Paracoccus pantotrophus: one gene and its partner. The main gene of each other region encodes a partner of the protein of the gene in region 2 in a complex. Links are inferred from orthologs where the notes say so. Each region holds a gene or a part of one and is shown on either strand. Other genes may lie near its edges. The genes, in order: ESD82_RS05975 and uvrB.

Region 1 (11,017 bases), 270 kb from region 2 along the record:
CGCTGGAGGACGAAACCGGCGTGGCGAATCTGGTGATCTGGGAAAAGACCTTCGCGCGATTCCGCAAGGTGGTGATGACCGCCCGCCTGCTGGAGGTCCACGGCCAGCTCCAGCGTGCCGAGGGCGTGACCCATATCGTCGCGCATTGGCTGGGCGACCGCTCCGACGCGCTGCTGCGCCTGGCCGGAGAGCCATGCCCGGCCCTGCCGGCCCCGCGCGCCGGCCATCCGCGCCAGGTCAGGATAATGCCGAAATCGCGGGATTTTCACTAAGGGTCGGCCTGTTCAGGCGGCGGGCCATCCTCTAGCCTGCGGGCGAATCCGGGCTGGAGGAACGCCATGCGATGGTCGGCCACGCAATATGCGAAATTCCTGGACGACCGCACCCGACCGGCGCGCGACCTGCTGGCGGCGCTGCCGCTGGAGGCGCCGGACCTCGTGGTGGACATCGGCTGCGGCCCGGGCAATTCGACCGCCCTGCTGGCCGAGCGTTTCCCCGGCGCGCAGGTCGTCGGCCTTGATCCCGATGCCGACATGATCCGCACCGCCCAGGCCGCCCTGCCCGGCTGCTGCTTCGTGCAGGGGAATGTCGAAAGCTGGCGTCCCGAGACGCCGCCCGACCTGATCTTTGCCAATGCCTCGCTGCAATGGGTGCCCGATCACCGGGTGCTGCTGCCGCATCTGGTCGGGCTGCTGCGCCCCGGCGGCGCGCTGGCGGTGCAGATGCCCGACAACCTGGACGAGCCGAGCCATGTGGCCATGCGCCGCAGTGCCGCCGATCCGCGCTGGTCGGCCCGGCTGGCGGCGGCGGCCGGACAGCGCCAGCCGCTGCTGTCGCCGGTGGCACTGCATGCGCTGCTGCGCCCCCTCTGCGCGCGGGTCGATGTCTGGCGCACGACCTATCATGTCGAACTGGACGGGCTGGAGGGCATCGTGGGCTGGTTCCTCGGCTCGGCGCTGCGGCCCTATCTGGACCGGCTGGACAAGGCCGAGCGGCCGGCATTCCTGGCCGCCTATCGCCGCGAGATCGCGCCGCATTACCCCGAGGTCGCGGGGCGGGTGCTGCTGCCTTTCCCGCGCAGCTTCCTGGTCGCCACGGCCCTTTGACGGGCCAGGCCGGCAGGTCCAAAGGGCAGCAACCCAAAGGGAAAGACCGCGCCCTTGCGGGGCGCGGCCTTGCATGATCCCGTCGAAAGGGCAGATCTTACTTGATCTTGCCTTCCTTGTACTCGACATGCTTGCGGGCAACCGGGTCGTATTTGTTGACCGTCATCTTTTCGGTCATCGTGCGGGCATTCTTCTTGGTGACATAGAAATGCCCGGTCCCGGCGCTCGAGTTCAGACGGATCTTGATCGTCGTCGGCTTCGCCATCTGTTTCGCTCCTGCTGCGGGGCAAAATGCGTCTCGCCAACCCCGTGAAATTCTCTTGAAGCCCGCCTTTTAGCGGCGAAGCCGGCGAAGTCAACCGGGAATCAACCAGGAATCGACCGTCTCGACTTGCCATCGGTTGAAGAGACAACCGTAAAGGCGAGCCTTTTACTGCAAACTCGACTGACAATTCTCTGAACTGATTTGCGCGGACGGCCTGTAAGCCGGATCCTGTTCCGGGGTTGCCCCCTTCGATGACCATTCCTCTGGTCCCGCCATTGCTGACGGGATCTAGCTGCCAACCCGGACCTGCTGGGGCAAAGGCGGCCCTGTCTTGCGACGCGCGGTCCCTATTCGGCATTGCTCCCGGTGGGGCTTGCCGTGCCGGGGCTGTTGCCAGCCCCGCGGTGGGCTCTTACCCCACCGTTTCACCCTTGCCCATGCATGCATGGGCGGTCTCTTCTCTGTGGCGCTTTCCCTGGGGTTGCCCCCGCCGGGCGTTACCCGGCACCGTGCCTTCATGGAGTCCGGACTTTCCTCGACGTTGCCGCCGCGGTCATCCGGCCATCCGCGCAAGGGTCAGATAGGGCCCCGCGCCTTCGGGGTCAAGCGCCGTGCCGGTCGCGCCGCCGCATGGGTACTTGGACAACGCAGAAAGGGTCAGGCCCGCGTCCAGCCACGCGCGATCCGGGGCAGCGAATCCTCGATCCAGCCCAAAAGCGCGCCGACCCGCAGCGCCGCCTCGTGTCCGAGCGGGGTCAGGGCATATTCCACATGCGGCGGCACGGTCTGGAAATCGCGGCGCAGCACCATGCCGTCCGCCTCCAGCCCCTGAAGCGTCTGGGCCAGCATCCGCTCGCTGATGCCGCCGATGCGCCGGCGCAGGGCGGAAAAGCGATGCGGCCCCTCGGCCAGCACGCGCAGCACCAGCATGCCCCAGCGCCCGGTCAGCCGGCGCAGCACATCGCGCGAGGGGCATTCCGCCGCCATCAGGTTGCCTCGGTCGAAGGGATCGGAATTTTTCACACTAACATCTCCGTCAGTACTTACGATCAGTAAGTTAGATATCTACCTTTCGCCGCACAAGCCATTCACGAAAGGAAAGACAGATGACCGTCGCCGTCACCGGAGCCACCGGCCAGCTTGGCCGCCTGACCATCGCCCGGCTGAAGAGCCTGCTGCCAGCGGGCGGGATCGTCGCGCTGGCCCGCAATCCCGGAAAGGCCGCCGACCTTGGCGTCGAGGCCCGCGCCTTCGACTACGACCGGCCCGAGACGCTGGCCGCCGCATTGCCGGGCGTGGAGCGGCTGCTGCTGATCTCGTCGAGCGAACTCGGCAAGCGCGCCGGCCAGCACCGCGCGGTGATCGAGGCCGCGAAGGCTGCCGGAGTCGGGCAGATCGTCTATACCAGCCTGCTGCATGCCGACCGCTCGCCGCTGTCTCTGGCCGAGGAACATGTGGCGACCGAGGCCATGCTGGCCGAATCGGGCATTCCCTACGCCGTCCTGCGCAATGGCTGGTATGCCGAGAACTATACCGGCGCGATCCCGGCGGCGCTGGCGCATGGCGCGCTGATCGGCGCGGCGGGCGAGGGCCGGATCTCGGCTGCCGCGCGCGCGGATTATGCCGAGGCCGCCGCCCTGGTGCTGGCCGGCGAGGGCCATTTGGGCAAGGCCTATGAACTGGCCGGCGACGAGGGCTGGACCCTGGCAGGGCTTGCCGCCGAGCTTTCGGCGCAAAGCGGCAGGGCGATCCCCTATCGCGACCTGTCGCAGGCCGATTACGCCGCGGCGCTGACGGGCGCGGGCCTGCCCGAGGGGCTGGCCGCAGCGATCGCAAGCTGGGATGCCGGCGCCGCGCAAGGCGCGCTGTTCGACGACAGCCGCACGCTGTCGCGGCTGATCGGACGCCCGACCGCGACGCTGGCCGAAGTGGTGGCCGAAGTGGTGGCCGAGGCGGTGCGCGACGCGCTTTAGAACGGCACGTCGTCCAGTGCGCCGCCCCCCTGGGCGGGCTGCGAGGCGGGCTGCACATAGCCCGCCTTCACCGTCTTGAAACCGGTGGGGAACTGGATGGTCAGCGTGTCCTCGGCAATGCCCATGATCGTGCCATTGCCGAATTTCTGGTGAAACACCCGGTCGCCCACCGAAAACCGCGCCGCCGGCTCGGCGTCGATCACTACCGGGGTGCGGTGGACGGGCTGGGCCCGCTGGGCGGAGCGTTCCTGCATGCGTTTCCAGCCGGGCGAATTGTAGACATCCGCCCGCGCCGCGCGTTCGTGCATCACCGATTGCGCGAAGGGCTGCCCGAAGGACTGCGCCGCCGCGCCATAGCCGCCGCCGTAAAGGCCGGGCGGCGTCAGCACCTCGACATGATCCTCGGGCAGTTCGTCGATGAAGCGCGAGGGCAGCGAGGACTGCCATTGCCCATACATGCGGCGGTTGCCGGCGAAGCTGATCGTCACCAGCTCCTCGCCGCGGGTGATGCCGACATAGGCCAGGCGCCGCTCCTCCTCGAGCCCCTTCATGCCGCTTTCGTCCATGCTGCGCTGGCTGGGGAACAGCCCGTCCTCCCATCCGGGCAGGAAGACGATGGGGTATTCCAGCCCCTTGGCGGCGTGAAGGGTCATGATGCTGACCTCCTCGGACTGCTCGCCCTTGTCATTGTCCATGACCAGCGCGACATGCTCGAGGAAACCCTGGAGGTTTTCGAATTCCTCCAGCGCCTTCATCAATTCCTTCAGGTTGTCCAGCCGCCCCGGCGCGTCGGGCGACTTGTCGTTCTGCCACATCGCGGTATAGCCGGATTCGTCCAGGATGCGCTCGGCCAGCTCGACATGGTTCACCGAGGCGTCCAGCGCATCGGCATGCCAGCGGCCCATCGCCTCGGTGAACTGCCGCAGCGCCCCTGCCCCCTTGCCGCCAAGCGCGCCGGTGGCGACGGCCGAGGCGGCGCCTTCCAAGAGCGACAGGCCGCGTTCCCGCGCCTCGATCTGGATCTTCTGCACCGCCTTGTCGCCCAAGCCGCGCTTGGGCACGTTCACGATGCGCTCGAAGGCCAGGTCGTCGGTGGGGCTGACCGCCAGCCGGAAATAGGCCATGGCGTCGCGGATCTCGGCCCGCTCGTAGAAGCGCGGACCGCCGATCACCCGATAGGGCAGGCCGATAGTCATGAAGCGGTCCTCGAAGGCCCGCATCTGGTGGCTGGCGCGCACGAGGATGGCGATGTCGTTCAGGCTGCGCCGGCCGATGCTGTGGCGATGCCCGCCGTGGAAGGCCTCGATCTCCTCGCCGATCCAGCGCGCCTCGGCCTCGCTGTCCCAATGGCCGATCAGGCGGACGCGCTCGCCCTCCTCGGCCTCGGTCCACAGCGTCTTGCCGAGCCGGCCCTTGTTCGCCGCGATCAGCCCGGAGGCGGCGGCGAGGATATGCGGGGTCGAGCGATAGTTCTGTTCCAGCCGGATCACCTGCGCGCCGGGGAAATCGCTTTCGAAGCGCAGGATATTGCCGACCTCGGCGCCGCGCCAGCCATAGATCGACTGGTCGTCGTCGCCCACGCAGCAGATGTTGCGATGCCCGGACGCCAGCAGCCGCAGCCACATGTATTGCGCGACGTTGGTGTCCTGGTATTCGTCCACGAGGATATAGCGGAAACGGTCCTGCCAGGTCCGCAGCACGTCGGGATGCGCCTGGAACAGGTTGACGCAATGCATCAGCAGGTCGCCGAAATCGACCGCGTTCAGTTCCAGCAGCCGGCGCTGATAGGCGGCGTAAAGCCGCCCGCCCCAGCCGTCGAAGGCGCGTTCCTCGCCCTTGGGCAGCTTTGCCGGGGACAGGCAGCGGTTCTTCCAGCCGTCGATCAGATGCGCCAGCTGCCGCGCCGGCCAACGCTTTTCGTCGATATTCTCGGCCTGGATCAGTTGCTTCAGCAGCCGGATCTGGTCGTCGGTGTCCAGGATGGTGAAGCTGGGCTTCAGGTGCAACTCGCCGTCGCCGATCAGTTCAGCATGGCGGCGCAGGATCTTGACGCTGATCGAGTGGAAGGTGCCGAGCCAGGGCATGCCCTCGACCATCTCGCCCAGAAGCCGGCCGACGCGGTCCTTCATCTCGCGCGCGGCCTTGTTGGTGAAGGTCACGGCCAGGATCTGCCCCGGTCGCGCGCGGCCGAGATTCAGCAGATGCGCGATGCGCGTGGTCAGGGCGCGGGTCTTGCCGGTGCCGGCGCCGGCCAGCAGCAGCACCGGCCCGTCCAGCGCCTCGACCGCGGCGCGCTGCGCCGGGTTCAGCCCGTCCAGATAGGGCGCCGGCCGCGCGCCCATGGCACGCTGGGAAAGCGGCACCGGGGCGGCTGCGGCCTCGAAAGCGTCCGAGTCGTCGAAATTGCTCATGCCCGCACCATAGCCCCGCATCCGCGCTCGGGAAAGCCTGTCGTTCCCATTTCGTTCACATGCCGCCTACCGCGGCGGCGAGTCCCCAGAAAACCAGAAGGGCCGGGGCGAGAAAAACCGCACCCACCGCGTAAAGCCGGATGCGTTCGCGGCGGTTGCGCGGGTGGTGCCAATCCAGAAACCCCTGACCGTCGAACAGCGGATTGGCGTGGAGCATCCCGAACGCGAGGGGACCGGACGACCGCCCCTCGGTCAGCCGCCGCAGGCGCCATTCAGGATAGCGATGGCTCAGGCAAAGCCAGATTGCCGCCAGCCGGGCCGCCAGGAGACAGGCCATTCCGCTGGACAACCATAGCATTACGCCCTGAGGCCGGCGAAGATCGCGGGGTCCAGGCTGGCATGGGCGAAGGTCTCGCCCTGGGTCAGCACCGAGACCGCGTCATGGGAATGCAGCGATTCCTGGTGACTGGCGACGACGCGGAAATCGGCGATGCGCGGCTCGGCCATCAGTTCGGCGGCAAAGGCGCGCACCGCATCCTCGACGAAGATCGGGTTAGCGGCGTTCAGCTCGGCAAAGGCCTGCTCGTCCTCGCGCTTGACCATGACCTGGGTTTCGGTGGCGACGGCGCGGCGGCACAGCGCCACCATGTCCTCGAACCACAGCGTGTCGCCCTGCATCACCGCCGAAATGCGCGCCACCGACCGCTGCGAATGCGGCGTCGCCAGCTGGCCGCGCATCTGGCGGGCATGCTCGCTGAGTTCCAGCGAGCAGGGGCAGGTCGAGGAATACACATAGTCGAAATGCATGATCCGCAGCCGCTGCCCGGCCCGTTCGGCCAGTTCCAGCGCGATGTCGTAATACTGCCAGCCCGACAGGCCCGAGCGCAGCGATTCGACCCGCATCGGATAGCTGAGCCGCATCATGATGCGGGCATCGAAACTGCCGAGGTCGGATTTGTAATCCTCCAGCGCCGCCTCGAGCACGCCCATCGAGAACTGCTTTTCCGCATGGGCGTAGAACGAGCGCATGATGCGGCTCATGTTGATGCCCTTGCGGTCGGCTTCCAGGCTGACGGTGCCGGTGACGCTGGTTTCCAGCGCGATTTCGCCGCCCTCCTGCGTCTGGTAGCGGATCGGCAGGCGGAAATTCGAGATACCGACATGCTGGATCGGCGCGCGGGCGCCGACGATCAGGCTGGCCGGGCCGTTCTGCAGGTCCGGCAGGCTGGCCTTGTAGCTGTCGTCCACGCGGAAATCGGCCGGGTATTCGCGGCTCAACGCCGGATAGGCGCGTTCGGTGGCGACGGGGCGGGCCTCGGTCATGGTCGTCTCCCTGGCAGGACGGCTCCTATCTGGGGGCTCGGCACCGGAAAAGAAAGGGGGCTCCGGCACGTCCGCCCGGCACTCAGCCCAGCGACCGGCGGATGTCCGCGATCAGGTCGCCCGCATCCTCCAGGCCGATCGACAGGCGCAAGAGGCCGGGAGTGATGCCCAGCGTGGCGCGCACTTCTTCGGACAGGCGCTGATGCGTGGTGGTCGAGGGGTGGGTGACGATGGATTTCGCATCGCCCAGGTTGTTCGAGATCTGGAAGATCCGCATCCGGTCCATCGCCGCGAAGGCCGCCTGCTTGGAGCCCAGGTCCAGGGCGACCATGGTGCCGCCCGCACCCATCTGCCGCATGGCCAGGTCGTGCTGCGGATGGTCGGGCAGGCCGGGATAGATGACGCGGGCGATCCCCGGCTCGTCCCTGAGCGCGGCAGCAAGCTGCAAGGCGCTGTCGGCCTGGGCGCGCACGCGCAGCTCCATGGTGGCCAGCCCGCCCAGCATCATCCAGGCATTGAAGGGGCTGATCGCGCCGCCGGTATGTTTCAGATAGGGCTCGGCCACCTCGCGCACGAATTGGCGCGTGCCGCAGATCACCCCGCCCAGGCAGCGGCCCGAGCCGTCGATATGCTTGGTCGCGGAATAAACCACCACATCGGCGCCCTGCCGGGCCGCGCGGGAATAGACCGGGGTGGCAAAGACATTGTCCACCACCACCAGCGCGCCCACCGCATGGGCCAGTTCCGCGACGGCGGCGATGTCCACCACCTCCAGCGTCGGATTCGACACCGATTCGAAGAACACCGCGCGGGTCGTCGGCCGGATCGCGGCGCGCCATTGCTCAAGGTCGGTGCCGTCGACATAGGTCACTTCGACCCCGAACCGGGCCAGCAGGTCCAGCACATAGAGGCAGGAGCCGAACAGCGCCCGCGACGAGACGATATGGTCGCCCGGCTTGGCAAAGCACATCAGCGCCCCGTTGACCGCCGCCATGCCGCTGGCGGTCGCAAATGCGTCCTCGGTCCCTTCCAGGTCGGCGATGCGGTCCTCGAACATGCGCGAGGTCGGGTTGCCGTAGCGGGCATAGATGAACTCGTCCGGCCCGGTCCCCAGGAAACGCGCCTCGGCCTGTTCGGCACTGTCATAGGAAAAGCCCTGGGTCATGAACAGGGCCTCGGCCATCTCGCCATACTGGCTGCGGCGGATGCCGTGATGGACGGCGCGGGTGCGCGGATGCAGAGGCTGGTTCGGCTCCTGGGGTTTCGACTCCGGGGACATGGCTCGCTCCTGATGCTCAGGGATTGGGGTTAACCCCGCCCGGCCAGCCATGCAAGGGTGCAGCCGGCGCTATTCGCCGTCGCGGGGCTGGGCGTGACGCTCGAACAGGCGGGCGTTGGCGATGAAGAAGACCACCATGATCGCCGGCAGGCCGAAGGTCTTGAAATTCACCCAGGCGGTTTCCGACATCAGCCGCCAGACCGCCTCGTTGGCCGCGGCAAGGCACAGGAACAGCAGCGCCATGCGCAGGGTCAGGATGCGCCAGCCCTCGGCGTTCATCGGCAGCGCCTCGGACAGGACCAGTTCCAGCCAGTTGCGGCGCAAGGCCAGGCTGGTGCCCAGAAGGCCGGCGAAGATCAGGTAGATGATCGTCGGCTTCATCTTGAAGAATTTCGGATCGTTCAGCCAGACCGACAGCCCGCCGAAGACCACGACCAGCACCAGCGTCGCGATCTGCATGGGCGACAGCCTGCCCGTCAGCCGCCACAGCGCCAGCGTGCTGAGCGCCAGCACCGGCACGAAGACCAGCGTGGCCAGGATGAAACCGGAATAGTCCCGCCCCGCCAGGCTGACGGTCTGGTCGCGAAACCGCATGAAGACCAGGAAGAACAGGATCAGCGGGCCGAATTCCAATGCGGCCTTGAGCCAGGGGGCGATCTTGCGCGATTCGGTCAAGGGGGGCTCCTGTCTGGGATGATCATCTGCGGCACGGGCCGGGTTTTGCCCCGGCGCCTGCGCCGGCGCAAGCGGGCGGCGTCCGGCGGCGCGGTTCAATCCAGCCGGATCGCGGCCAGGATCGGTCCGCTGGCCGAGCGCGCATCGCCCCGGCCCAGTTCCTGCGCCAGGATGGCATGGCGGGTATCGGCGGGGAAATCGGCGCTGTTCTGGCTGTCGCGGCGGACGGTCATGCGCAGGGGTGTGCGGCCGTCCCATTCGGCGATGCGCTCGGCCGCCAGCACCACGTTGCGGTATTCCAGCGCGATGCCACGGTTCTCGCCGGCCTTGATCGCCACCCGCCGCTGCGGCGCATAGCGCACCAGGATGATCGCCACCCGGTCGGCGATGGCGCCGCGCGGCGTCAGCTCGATGCGATAGCCGTCCTTGCCCTGGCTGGACGAGACCATGACCGGCGCCGGCCGCGCCATCTGCGTCTGCAGCAGGCCCATCAGTTCGGCCGGGCGCAGCGCGATCAGCGTATCGGTGCCCCCGACGACGATCTGCGGCGTATAGATCGCGCGCTCGCCGGCCTGGTGGGCATAGACCTGCTGGCGGCGGGTGAACTCGGGGCGGGCGAATTCATCGGCCCAGCCCAGATAATCCCAGTAGTCGACATGCCAGGACAGCGCCAGGACGTCCTCGCGATCGGCCAGATCGGCCAGCAATTCGTCGGCGGGCGGGCATGACGAACAGCCCTGCGAGGTGAAAAGCTCGACCACCACCGGCGGGTGGCCCACCGGCCCCATCATGCCGGCCCGCGGTTGCACCTCGGCAAAGGAAACCATGGCCGAGGCGGCCAGCGCACCGGGGTCGATGACCGGCGGCATGCCCTCGGCGGGCACGCCCGGCGCGCCTTCGGGGGCCTCGATCAGGCCGATGATGCCATCATCATCCTCTTCCTCGGTGGCGACGGCGGACGGGGCCGGGGGCGCAAAGGCCGCCGCATCGCCGCCTGTCCCCGAGAGCGCCGGCGAAGCTTCCGGCGCGGCTGCGGCTGCGGGCTCGGTGGCCGCCGCGACCCCCGCGTCCTGCGCCAGGGCCGGCGCGGCAAATCCGCCCAGCAACACCCACAGGGCGCAGGCCAGCCCCGGCAGGATCGCCGCGCTTCGTCCCTGCCCCCAAGCCGTCCTCTTGATGCGCCTTGCCGTCATATCGCCCGTTTTCCCGGCCCTTCCGATCCGCAACAGCTAAACCGCCGGGCAGGGGAACGACAAATCAATGCTTTGTTAGTGCCGCGTTCCCTCCGCGTGACCGTGATGCAAAACCCACATCTTGCCGCCGCAGCAGAAATTTGGCATACAATGGCATACAAAGTCTGCCCCGCCCCCTTGAACCCCATGCCGAAAAGGGGCAAATGGCAGGCAGCACCGCCATTCAGCCACCTTTTTCAAGGATAGGGAGCCGAGTCCATGCCCATCGAAACCGGAACCGATACCGCCAAGACGCGCCGCCAGCTTCAGGTGGGCTCTCGGAGCTATGCCTATTACTCGATCGACGCCGCCACCCAGGCCGGCCTGGGCGATTTCTCGAAGCTGCCGGCCTCGCTCAAGGTGGTGCTGGAAAACCTGCTGCGCTTCGAGGACGGCGGCCGCACGGTCAGCGTCGAGGACATCAAGGCCTTCGCCGAATGGGCGCGGCAGGGCGGCCAGAACCCGCGCGAGATCGCCTATCGCCCGGCCCGCGTGCTGATGCAGGACTTCACCGGCGTCCCGGCGGTAGTGGACCTGGCCGCGATGCGCGACGGCATCAAGGCGCTTGGCGGCGACGCGCAGAAGATCAACCCGCTGAACCCGGTGGACCTGGTCATCGACCACTCGGTGATGATCGACGATTTCGGCAACCCACGCGCCTTCCAGCGCAACGTCGAGTTGGAATATGAGCGCAACCTGGAACGCTATACCTTCCTGAAATGGGGGCAAAAGGCGTTCAACAACTTCCGCGTG
Region 2 (10,945 bases):
GCGGCATCTGCGGGCTGCGTCCCGGCATCGCGGGCCTTTCGGACAACATCCGGGTGAAATCCATCGTCGGCCGCTTCCTGGAACATTCCCGCATCGTCTGCTTCGGCAACGGCTTCGGCCTGCCGTCCAAGCGCGCGCGGGTCTTCATCAGCTCGGCCGACTGGATGGGGCGCAACCTCAACCGCCGGGTCGAGGCGCTGGTGGAATGCTTCAACGAGACGGTGAAGGCCCAGATCACCAGCCAGGTCATGGCCGCCAACATGGCCGACGAGGCGCAAAGCTGGCTTCTGCAGCCCGACGGGCGCTATCTGCGCTATCTGCCGGCGGGGCGCGACGACCTGTTTTCCTGTCACAAGTTCTTCATGGAAAACCCTTCATTGTCGGGACGCGGCAGTGCGGGTGCCCGTGACGTTCCGGCTTTGATGCACTCGACGGATTGACGCGAAGGGGCCAATTGCCCCATCCAAGGCGCGCGCCCGGCGTGGTAACGGAATCGAGAGGAACCCGATGAACGGCATCCTGACCGCAAGCGGAGAAACCATCGAACCCTTCGGACGCTCGCTGTTCGAACGCGCCTCGGAACGGGCGCTGAGCCGGGTGGGCGTGGTCGATGTCGGCTCGAACTCGATCCGCATGGTGGTCTTCGACGGGGCGGCGCGCTCGCCGGCCTATTTCTACAACGAAAAGGTCATGGCCGGGCTGGGCTCGGGCCTGGCCACCACCGGGCGGCTGAACCCCGAAGGCGTGCGGCGCGGCATGGCAGCCCTGCGCCGCTTTGCGGTCCTGGCCGACAGCATGGGGATCAAGCCGCTGACCTGCGTCGCCACCGCCGCCGTGCGCGAGGCCGAGGACGGCCCCGCCTTCCACAAGGCGGTCGAGAAGGAGACCGGGCTGAAGCTCTGGGTCATCGACGGCGAGGAAGAGGCGCGGCTTTCCGCCCAGGGCGTTCTGCTGGGCTGGCCGGATGCCAAGGGGCTGGTCTGCGACATCGGCGGCAACTCGATGGAACTGGCCGAGGTCGAGAACGGCAAGGTCGGCCGCCGCATCTCGACGCCCCTGGGTCCGTTCCGGCTGCAACAGGTCAAGGGCGGCGCCTCGGGGCTGCGCGACCATATCCGCGAGACCATCGAGACGGCGGCCGAGCGGCTGGGCCGCGGGCATGAGCAGATCTACCTGGTCGGCGGTTCCTGGCGGGCCATCGCGCGGCTGGACATGGAGCGGGCGAAATACCCGATGACCGTGCTGCACGAATATCGCATGTCGCCCCAGGCCGTCGCCGACACGGTGAAATGGATCGGCGACCGGAGCGTGGCGGACATGCGGGCGATGACCGGCATCTCGCAAAGCCGGATGGAGCTGGTGCCGCTGGCCAGCCAGGTGCTGCGCCAGCTGGTGCAGAGCTTCAAGCCGAAATCGCTGGCCGTGTCCTCATACGGCATCCGCGAAGGGCTGCTTTACGAACAGATGCCGGCCGGGTTGCGCTCGCGCGATCCGCTGATCGAGGCGGCGCGCTTTGCCGAGCGGCAGATGGCGCGGATGCCGGGCTTCGGCAAGAAGCTCTACCAGTTCCTCGAGCCGCTGTTCGGCAACCTGCCGGCCGAGCGCGACCGGCTGGTCCGGGCGGCCTGCCTTCTGCACGACACCACATGGCGCACCCATCCCGATTATCGCGCCGACGCCTGTTTCGACAATGTGACGCGGGCCAACATGGCGGCGCTGTCGCATCCCGAGCGGGTCTTCCTGGGCCTGTCGCTGCTGCATCGCTACAAGAACAGCCGCGCCAATTCGCCCATGGCGCCGCTATTCGCGCTGCTGTCGGACAAGGAGATCCGCGAGGCCGAGGTGCTGGGCAAGGCGATGCGCTTCGGCGCCATGTTCTCGGTCAAGGATCCGGCCGAGGCGGGGACGCTGAAATTGCAGCGCAAGAAGAAGCTCCTGGAGCTGAAGCTGACCCGGACCGGGCGCGCGCTGATGGGCGAGGTGGCCGAGGCGCGGTTCCGCGCGCTGGCCGAGGCGCTGGAGGTCACGCCGGCCGTTACCGGAGGCTGAGGGGCGGGGATTCTCCCATAGCGGGAATCTTCTCTGAATAGACAACTTTACCGTGCAAAGCGGCCGTGGCATTTCCCCGCGCATGGGGGCGGCGATCCTTGTGCGTCTTTGCCGAGTGGTCCGGTTGCGGATCGCCGCCCCCGCGCCCCGCCGGTGCCCCCCGGCAGTCGGGGGTGCATTCAGCCGCCCCAGCTCCGCTCCAGCAGGTCCAGCCAGTTCCGCCAGGCGATCTTCTCGACCAGGTCGCGGCCATAGCCATGCGCCAGCATCGCCTGCACCAGGTTCGGCAGGGCCGCGGCATCGGCCAGATCCTCGGGCATGTCGGCGCCGTCGAAATCGGAACCCAGCGCCACCCCGTCCTCGCCCAGGAACGCAAGCAGGTGATCCAGGTGGCGCAGCATGACCTCGAACCCGTGCATCGGGTCGCGCCGGCCTTCGGGATGCAGGAAGCCCACGGCGAAGTTCAGCCCGACGAGGCCCCGCGATTCGGCGATGACCCGCAATTGCCGGTCGGTCAGGTTGCGCGAACTGGGCGCGACGGCATGGGCGCAGCTGTGGCTGGCGACCAGCGGCGCATCCGAGAGCCGCGCCACGTCGTCGAAACCCTTTTCGTTCAGATGCGACAGGTCCAGCATGATGCGCAGCCGGTTGCATGCGCGCACCAGATCCTTGCCCGCATCCGTCAGCCCCGGCCCGGTATCGGGCGATGAGGGAAAGGCGAAGGGCACGCCATGGCCGTAGCGCGTCGGCCGCGACCAGACCGGCCCCAGCGAGCGCAGCCCCATCGCATGCCAGACATGCAGCGCATCCAGGTCCGGGATCGGCTCGGCACCCTCGATATGCAGGATGGCGGCGATGCGGCCCCGGGCCATGGCCGCGCGGATCTCGGCCGCGGTCCGGCAGATCGCCAGCGTGCCGGTGCGCTCCATCGCCATCAGCTGCCCGGCCTGGGCCAGCGCATGGGGCAGGGCCTGGGCAGGCAGGACTTCGGGCGGCAGGGGCAGGGCGAAGGGCGGGTTCTTCTTGAGCATCGCCGCCAGCGCATCGTCCGGGCCGGGCGGCGAGGGCGTCCAGATCGCGAAGAAACCGCCGGCAAACCCGCCCGCCTTCATCCGCGGCAGGTCCAGATGGCCGCTGCCGTCGCCCTCCAGCCAGAGCCGGTCGCGGCCCGGTCCCGCAGCCACCATGCGCTGCAAGAAATCGTTGTGACCGTCGAAGACCGGAATCATGCTCATGTCCTTTCGCATTGCGCGCCGCCACCATGGCGCGGACGGAAAACCGCTGCAACCTTGCCCGCTTCGCCGTAAGCTGGGCCCAGAGCCAGCCAAGCAGGGAGCCAAGCACCATGACCCGCATCGACAAGGAATTCTCCGGCCAGACCGTGATCTGCACCTTCGAGGTGACGCCCGGCACCGCGCATGACGTGCTGGACGCGCTGAACGACGCCTATGACCAGGTGATCCGGCACCAGCCCGGCTATGTCTCGGGCGCGATCCACCTGAACGATGCCCAGACCCGGATCTGCACCTATTCGCAATGGCGCGACCGGCGCGACTACCAGGCCATGCTGCGCCACCCCGAGATGCGCCAGCGCAACCGCGCCATCCATGGCATGTGCCGCCATTTCGAGCCGGTGATGTACGAGGTGGTCGATACCTGGAAGACCTGATGCGGAAAGCCGATGCTGCGGCTGCGAAAAGCCGTGCATTGCGCAAGCTTAGCCCCTAGTCTGGCAGGAAACAGGCGGGCGATTGCCGGAACGGAGGGGCTCATGGCGGGACGCATCATCACGATTGCCCAGCAGAAGGGCGGCTCGGGCAAAACCACCATCGCGGTCAACCTGGCGGTGGCCCTGCGCGGGCGCGGCCATTCGGTCGCGCTGCTGGACACCGATCCGCAGGGCAGCATGGGGCGCTGGTTCCTGGAACGGCTGGAGCGGCGGGGCGAGGACGAGGCGCTGGAATTCACCACCTCCTCGGCCTGGGGCGCCAGCTACGAATCCGACAAGCTGAAGAAACGCTTCGATTTCGTCATCATCGACACGCCGCCCAAGATCGACAGCGACCTGCGCCCGGCGTTGCGGGTGGCCGACCTGGTGCTGGTCCCAGTGGCGACCAGCCATGTCGACCTTTGGGCGACCGAGGGCGTGCTGGACCTGGCCCGGCGCGAGAAATGCGACACGCTGATCGTGCTGAACCGCACCCGCTCGCATGCGCGCCTGACCGGAGAGGTGGCCGAGGGCGCCGCCGCGCTGGGGGCCGAGGTGGCGGCGGCGCAGCTTGCCAACCGCGTCGCCTATGCCGAGGCGTTGGGGCAGGGGCTGGGCGCGGGCGAGACCGCGCGCCACGCCACCGCCCGCGCCGAGGTCGATGCCCTGGCCGAGGAGGTGCTGGCCACCCTGCGCTGAACCGCGATTCGCGGAAATCCGCCGATCCGCCGGGGTCGGGGAAACCAACCGCCATTCCAGGGGTTAGGTCGGCAGCAAGTCCAGACTCATGAGGTCAAGATGAAACTCCCGCTTTCCCTTGCCGTTCTGGCAACTCCCCTTGCGCTGGCCGCCTGCACGCCCGAGGCGCCGCCGCCCCCGGAACCCGAAACCGTCTCGGTCGATCCCTGCGGAGCGGCGCGTTACAGCCACCTGATCGGCCAGACCTCGCCCACCATCTCGGTGCCCGAAGGGCAGATGTATCGCATTGCCCGCGAAGACCGGCCGATGACCATGGAGATGATCCAGGACCGGCTGACCTTCATCGTGGACAGCCGGGGCAAGCTGCTTTCGGTCAGTTGCAGCTGACCCGGACGCCGGGGGCGCGGCACCCCTGCCAAGCCCCGTTGCCGCGCGTCAGCTGCGCCGCCGCGACCGCTTGTTGCCGCCGCGCTGCCCGGCCCGCCCGGCGGTCGAGCGTCCCGAGGATTTGACCGCCGCCTCGGCCGCCTCCTCGATGGCGGATTGCCGGGCCAGCGGGTCGTCGGCCACGGCCAGTTCCACCGCCTCCAGCCGCTTGACCTCGTCGCGCAGCCGCGCGGCTTCCTCGAATTCCAGGTTCTCGGCCGCCTTGCGCATCTGCGCCCGCAGCGCGTCCAGATGCGCCGCCAGATTGGCGCCGACCAGCGGCTTCTCGATCCGCGTCGTGATGCGCGCCTGATCGGTATCGCCCTGCCACAGCCCGGCCAGCACGTCCTCGACATTCTTGCGCACGGTTTGCGGCGTGATCCCATGCGCCTCGTTATAGGCGATCTGCTTCTGGCGCCGGCGCTCGGTCTCGGCCATGGCGCGTTCCATGCTGCCGGTGATGCGGTCGGCATACATGATGACCCGGCCGTCGGCATTGCGCGCCGCCCGGCCGATGGTCTGGATCAGTGAGGTTTCCGAGCGCAGGAAGCCCTCCTTGTCGGCATCCAGGATCGCCACCAGCCCGCATTCCGGGATGTCCAGCCCCTCGCGCAAGAGGTTGATGCCGACCAGCACGTCAAAGGCCCCCAGCCGCAGGTCGCGCAGGATCTCGATGCGCTCGATGGTGTCGATATCGCTGTGCATGTAGCGCACGCGGATGCCCTGTTCGTGCAGATATTCGGTCAGATCCTCGGCCATGCGCTTGGTCAGGGTCGTGACCAAGGTGCGATAGCCCTGCGCCGCGACCTTGCGCACCTCGTCCAGAAGGTCGTCCACCTGCATCTCGACCGGGCGGATCTCGACCTGCGGGTCCAGCAGGCCGGTGGGGCGGATCACCTGCTCGGTAAAGACGCCGCCGGTCTGGTCCAGTTCCCATTGCGCGGGGGTGGCGCTGACAAAGACCGATTGCGGGCGCATGGCGTCCCATTCCTCGAATTTCAGCGGCCGGTTGTCCATGCAGCTGGGCAGGCGGAAGCCATGCTCGGCCAGGGTGAACTTGCGCCGGAAGTCGCCACGATACATGCCGCCGATCTGCGGCACCGAGACATGGGATTCGTCGGCAAAGACGATGGCATTATCCGGGATGAACTCGAACAGCGTCGGCGGCGGCTCGCCCGGCGCGCGGCCGGTCAGATAGCGGGAATAGTTCTCGATCCCGTTGCAAACACCAGTCGCTTCAAGCATTTCCAGGTCGAAGTTCGTGCGTTGCTCAAGCCGCTGCGCCTCCAGCAGCTTGCCCTCATCGGTCAATTGCTTCAACCGCACCTGAAGTTCGGCGCGTATCCCTTTGATGGCCTGTTGCAAGGTCGGGCGAGGGGTGACGTAATGGCTGTTGGCATAGATGCGGATCTGCTTGAAACTGTCGGTCCTGGCGCCGGTCAGCGGATCGAATTCGGTAATTGATTCAAGCTCGTTGCCGAAGAAGTCGAAGCGCCAGGCCCGGTCTTCCAGGTGGGCCGGCCAGACCTCGATCACATCGCCGCGCACCCGGAAGCCGCCGCGCTGGAAGGCGGCGTCGAGGCGCCGGTATTGCTGCGCCACCAGTTCGGCCAGGAACGCGCGCTGGTCGTAGCTTTCGCCGACCACCATGTCCTGGGTCATCGCCGAATAGGTCTCGACCGAGCCGATGCCGTAGATGCAGCTGACCGAGGCGACGATGATGACGTCGTCGCGCTCCAGCAGGGCGCGGGTGGCCGAATGGCGCATCCGGTCGATGGCCTCGTTGATCTGCGATTCCTTCTCGATATAGGTATCGCTGCGCGGGACATAGGCTTCGGGCTGGTAGTAGTCGTAATAGCTGACGAAATATTCCACGGCGTTTTCGGGGAAGAAGCCCTTGAACTCGCCGTATAATTGCGCAGCCAGCGTTTTGTTCGGGGCCAGGATGATGGCGGGTCGCTGGGTCGCCTCGATCACCTTGGCCATGGTGAAGGTCTTGCCGGTGCCGGTGGCGCCCAGCAGCACCTGGTCGCGCTCGCCCTCCTGGATGCCTTTTGCCAGTTCGGCGATGGCGGTGGGCTGGTCGCCGGCGGGCTGGAACTCGGAATGCATGACGAAGCGCCGGCCGCCTTCCAGCTTGGGCCGGCTCACCTCGGGAAAGCGCGCGACGGGGGCGTTGGTGTTGTTGTGGCCCATGGTTTCACCTTTGTTCCTGCCTGGGTCAATCTGGCGCATTCGCGCCCCAATGCAAGCCCGGCCGGGGAATATGCGCCATGCGGGGGCGGCAATCCGGCCGCGATGGCGGGAAATCGCGCCAGGGGCATCTTGATCGCCCGGCCGGCTTCGGGGATAAGGCGGGAAGCAAGAACAGAGGGTTCCCGCCATGCGCGTCCGCATCTACAAGCCCGCCCGCAACGCCATGCAATCCGGCACCGCCCGCACCAAGAACTGGGTGCTGGACTTTCCGCCCGCCGATCCGCGCGAGATCGACCCGCTGATGGGCTGGACCAGCAGCGACGACACCCAGAGCCAGGTCCGCCTGCGCTTCGAGACCCGCAAGCAGGCCGAGGATTACGCGCGCGAACATGGGCTGGATTACGAGGTGATCGAGCCCCATACCCGCGCCCCGAACATCCGCCCCCGCGGCTATGGCGAGAATTTCGCCCCCGACCGCCGCGCGCCCTGGACGCATTGAGCCAGGGCGGATCGGCGAGCCAGGGCGGATCGGCCGCCGCGGCTGCCGGACGGTCAGGAGCCGGGCGGTCAGGAGCGGCGGGACGCACTCAGCACCGGTCTGGGCACCGGTCCCAGCAGCGCGCGCCGGAAGTCCCACAGGAAAAGCGTCCATCCCGCCATCCAGCCCGCCGCTGAAAGATGCAGTAGCAGCGCCCATGCGTCCGCGCCGGCACAGCACATCAGCAGGCGCATCAGCACGGCCAGATTGACGAGGCCGAAGGCAAGGGCCAGCGGGCGCGATACCGCAAGCCGGCCTGCTTTGCGCGCCATGGCCGCCCGTCCCATGATCGCAAGCATCATCGTGCCCATGGCGCCCATGGTGATGGCGTGAATCGCCGTGGTCATGTCGAGCCCGGCCGAGGGTCGCTGCGACAGGCCCGCCAGGACCAGGCCCAGCGGCAGCCATAGCCAGGCCAGATGCAAAAGCAGCAGCGCCGGGTAGCGGCCGGCACGCCAGCTGCGCCACAGGACCATGCGGGCCAGTTGCAGGATGCCAGAACCGATCAGGAGCGGCCCGGCAAGCCCCGGGCGATCCAGCAGCAGCGCCGCCATGGCCAGAAGCAACCCCAGCAAGCCGGCGCCGGCAAGCCAGCGCGGCTCGGTCGGGGGCGGCCGGCCGGAGGACGCGGCCCAGTGCCGGGTGAATGCCGCAAGGGCGCGGCCACCCACCAGGCAGAGGAGCAGCGCGAACAACAGGGGCGCCATGTCCTGCGCAAGGCCTGCGGCAACGGGCCCCGGCCCGGCGATGGCCAGCGCCTCGACGCCGCCGAGGACCAGGGGCGCCAGCGCGAGCGGCAGCTTCCGCCAGACCCCGGCCCTTGCGGCCCGCCATGACAGCAGGCTGCCCAGAACGAGGAAATAGGCCGTCGCCGTCACAAGGCCGAAGGGTCCAGGCGGGCCAAGGGCGAAGGCCAGCCGCCCGGCAAGCCACAGCGCCACCATGACCGCGGTCGTGGCCGGCGCGACCCTGGGGCGGCCGGTCCATGCGGGCAATGCGGTCAGCAGATAGCCCCCGACGGCCGCACCGCCCATGCCGAACAGCAGTTCATGGCGATGCCAGGAGGGTGCATCGACGCCGATCCCGGGCGGAATCAGCCAGACCGATGGCACGAGAGCCGCCCAAAGGCCGGCCAGAAGAAACAGCGGGCGATGCGGCGCCAGCCACAGCCCATGGGTCAGAGAGCGAAGCATCGGTTTCCGGCAGTTGCCGCGAATGCCGCATAGCGCAGAAGAGCGCGGAGGTTGTCAACAGGCCGGCAGGGCGGCTTCCGCCCGCCAGCGGTCCCAGGCGCGCGCGATCCTTGGGTTTCAGCCGATCGAGGCCGCTGGCCGCCCGCCTGGCGTCGGGGATGCGCCTGACACGCCGGCAGAGCTTGCGTCGCTTCGCCTCGGCTATTCTGGGCATGGCATCTGCATCCGGCTCGGGGCAATCCGCAGCGGTTCGTCACCCAGCCGCGGCTCCAGGCCGCGCAGCTTGCGCAGATGCAGCAGGAACCGGTCTTGGAAAAACGCGGCGATCTCGTCGGGATCGAAGCCGCGGGTAAGCAGGAACGGGACGCGGGACATGCGGGGTTTCGGCCTGGCAAAGCCCGGCCGTGGATGGAGGTTCGATCCGGATCGGCTTGGGGCAGGGGGCTGGCCTGCCTGGCTGGAACAGTGCCGCGGTTGTTAGCGGGACGGGGTCCGATGCACACCATTACGCGCTGTGCGATGCACAGGTCCAGGAGATGACGTGATCTTTCGCCTGATACCGGGCAGCGCCATGCCTAGGATGAAAAGCTGTGCTTGCAGGGTGATTATGACGGGCATGGATGGCATTCCTCGCAGCATGATGGGACCGGGCGGGAAAGCTGGCGCTTCCCGGGGCATGGGATGGAAATTTCGGCTGACCTGTCTCCCGGCGAGATGCTCAGGTCGCCATGGCCGGGCTGGACCTGCGGACGAAGCGGCGTTGCCTGGGCTGCGTCAACAGGAAGAATCCGCCCGCGGCTGCCCAGAGGCCGCGCATCCGCGCGCTGATCGCCGGCACCGCAGCCCTAGGGCAACACACTGTATTCTAAATAAATATCCTTGGAGACAGCCCGCGAATAGCCATCGTTTGGCCGAAAATAGCCGCCGAAATGGCTCTCATCCGACCAATGTTCCGGTGATCGCGACTGGAAGCCGCCCGCGTTGGGTCGTTTAAATAGATAATCCGAATTATGTAAACAAAATTCCGCCTGAAGCAGGCGCGCCGGGCTGCGACTTATTAGCCATGGCGGGTACAGGCACTTTCTTTCCATCTTGCCGCATCATAGTCTGCTGGGTGAACCCCGCAATTTCGGCCGCCGCGAGTCAGGCGGCCTCGACCAGCAAGGAGAGCCCATGGCCGTTCGTCCTCCGGTTTGCGATTTCGGTGCCAAGGCGCCGGACTTCACGCTGCCTGATCCCGATGGCCGCATGGTCTCGTTTCGCGACATCGCCGGGACGCGCGGCACGCTGGTCATGTTCATCTGCAACCATTGCCCCTATGTGCAGGCCGTCATCGACCGCATTCGGCGCGACGCCGCCGAATTGCAGCAACTGGGCATCGGCGTCGTGGCGATCTCGGCCAACGACGTCGGCGAATATCCGCAGGATGGACCCGAGCAGATGAAGATCGAGGCCGAGAAGCACGGCTTCACCTTTCCTTATCTCTATGACGAAAGCCAGGACGTCGCGCGCGCCTATGGCGCCGAATGCACGCCGGATTTCTTCGGCTACAATGCCGCGGGCGAGTTGCAGTATCGTGGCCGACTGGACGCCTCGGGCCGCAATCCCGCCCCGCCGGATGCCCGGCGCGAGCTGTACGAGGCCATGGTGCAGATCGCCGAAACCGGGCAGGGCCCGCGCGACCAGGTGGCCTCGATGGGTTGCTCGATCAAATGGAAGGCGTGAATGAACATCTGCTTTGCCCCCTGCCCCGTGGTTTTCGATCTTGACGGCACATTGATCGACAGCGTGCCCGACATCCATGCCTGCGTGAACGCGGTATTGCGCCTGCATGGCGTGGCGCCCCTGACGCTGGATCAGGTTCGCGGCTTCGTCGGCGGCGGCGTCGACCTGCTGTGGCGGCGCGTCATCGGCACCACCGCGCTGCCGGTCGAGGCGCATCGCGACCTGGTTGCCTCGTTCATGACCCGCTATCACGACGCCACCGGCCTGACCCGGCTTTATCCCAATGTCGCCGAGGCGCTGGGGATCCTGGCCGATCGCGGCTATCCGCTGGGGCTTTGCACCAACAAGCCCCTGGGCCCGACGCGGGCGATCCTCGACCATTTCGGCATCGCGCAACTGTTCGGGGCCGTG

The links.
Region 1: the proteins of uvrB (region 2) and ESD82_RS05975 are in contact, whole or in part, in a crystal structure (PDB 7EGT), measured with the Thermus thermophilus proteins. The link is inferred for Paracoccus pantotrophus from one-to-one orthologs. Residues at the interface, in WP_096411307.1 of Thermus thermophilus: Glu23, Leu25, Arg26, Asp27, Gly28, Glu29, Arg30, Phe31, Arg55, Glu326, Asp327, Phe328, Glu379, Ser382, Gln383, His398, Gly400, Arg401; in WP_096412145.1 of Thermus thermophilus: His654, Arg656, Phe657, Gln666, Asp668, Glu669, Lys680, Arg681, Leu682, Ser683, Lys685, Tyr686, Ala687.

Annotation. Positions count from the first base shown.
Region 1 is NZ_CP044423.1:1,227,875-1,238,891, forward strand. What follows is about bases 3,049-6,118. They hold ESD82_RS05975 (ATP-dependent helicase), read right to left. Parts: upstream 5,756-6,118; coding sequence 3,341-5,755; downstream 3,049-3,340. Other genes in these bases: ESD82_RS05970 (SDR family oxidoreductase), read left to right, coding at 3,049-3,344; ESD82_RS05980 (hypothetical protein), read right to left, coding at 5,811-6,092. Outside these bases: ESD82_RS05945 (error-prone DNA polymerase), read left to right, coding at 1-272; tam (trans-aconitate 2-methyltransferase), read left to right, coding at 339-1,106; rpmG (50S ribosomal protein L33), read right to left, coding at 1,204-1,371; ESD82_RS05965 (winged helix-turn-helix transcriptional regulator), read right to left, coding at 2,029-2,394; more of ESD82_RS05970, read left to right, coding at 2,478-3,048; metZ (O-succinylhomoserine sulfhydrylase), read right to left, coding at 7,161-8,357; ESD82_RS05995 (inner membrane-spanning protein YciB), read right to left, coding at 8,427-9,032; ESD82_RS06000 (DUF1223 domain-containing protein), read right to left, coding at 9,128-10,225; aconitate hydratase AcnA, read left to right, coding at 10,484-11,017. UniProt on the Escherichia coli protein: A helicase with DNA-dependent ATPase activity. Unwinds DNA duplexes with 3'-5' polarity. Translocates on single-stranded DNA with 3'-5' polarity. Initiates unwinding more efficiently from a nicked substrate than double-stranded DNA.
Region 2 is NZ_CP044423.1:955,498-966,442, forward strand. Bases 4,486-7,483 are described here. They hold uvrB (excinuclease ABC subunit UvrB), read right to left. Parts: upstream 7,079-7,483; coding sequence 4,892-7,078; downstream 4,486-4,891. Other genes in these bases: ESD82_RS04625 (hypothetical protein), read left to right, coding at 4,556-4,843; ESD82_RS04635 (ETC complex I subunit), read left to right, coding at 7,266-7,483. Also shown: ESD82_RS04600 (RNA degradosome polyphosphate kinase), read left to right, coding at 1-440; ppx (exopolyphosphatase), read left to right, coding at 508-2,049; ESD82_RS04610 (dipeptidase), read right to left, coding at 2,229-3,278; ESD82_RS04615 (antibiotic biosynthesis monooxygenase family protein), read left to right, coding at 3,395-3,718; ParA family partition ATPase, read left to right, coding at 3,821-4,456; more of ESD82_RS04635, read left to right, coding at 7,484-7,577; ESD82_RS04640 (NnrS family protein), read right to left, coding at 7,646-8,809; ESD82_RS21715 (hypothetical protein), read right to left, coding at 9,011-9,184; ESD82_RS04645 (thioredoxin family protein), read left to right, coding at 9,983-10,534; gph (phosphoglycolate phosphatase), read left to right, coding at 10,535-10,945. UniProt on the Escherichia coli protein: The UvrABC repair system catalyzes the recognition and processing of DNA lesions. A damage recognition complex composed of 2 UvrA and 2 UvrB subunits scans DNA for abnormalities.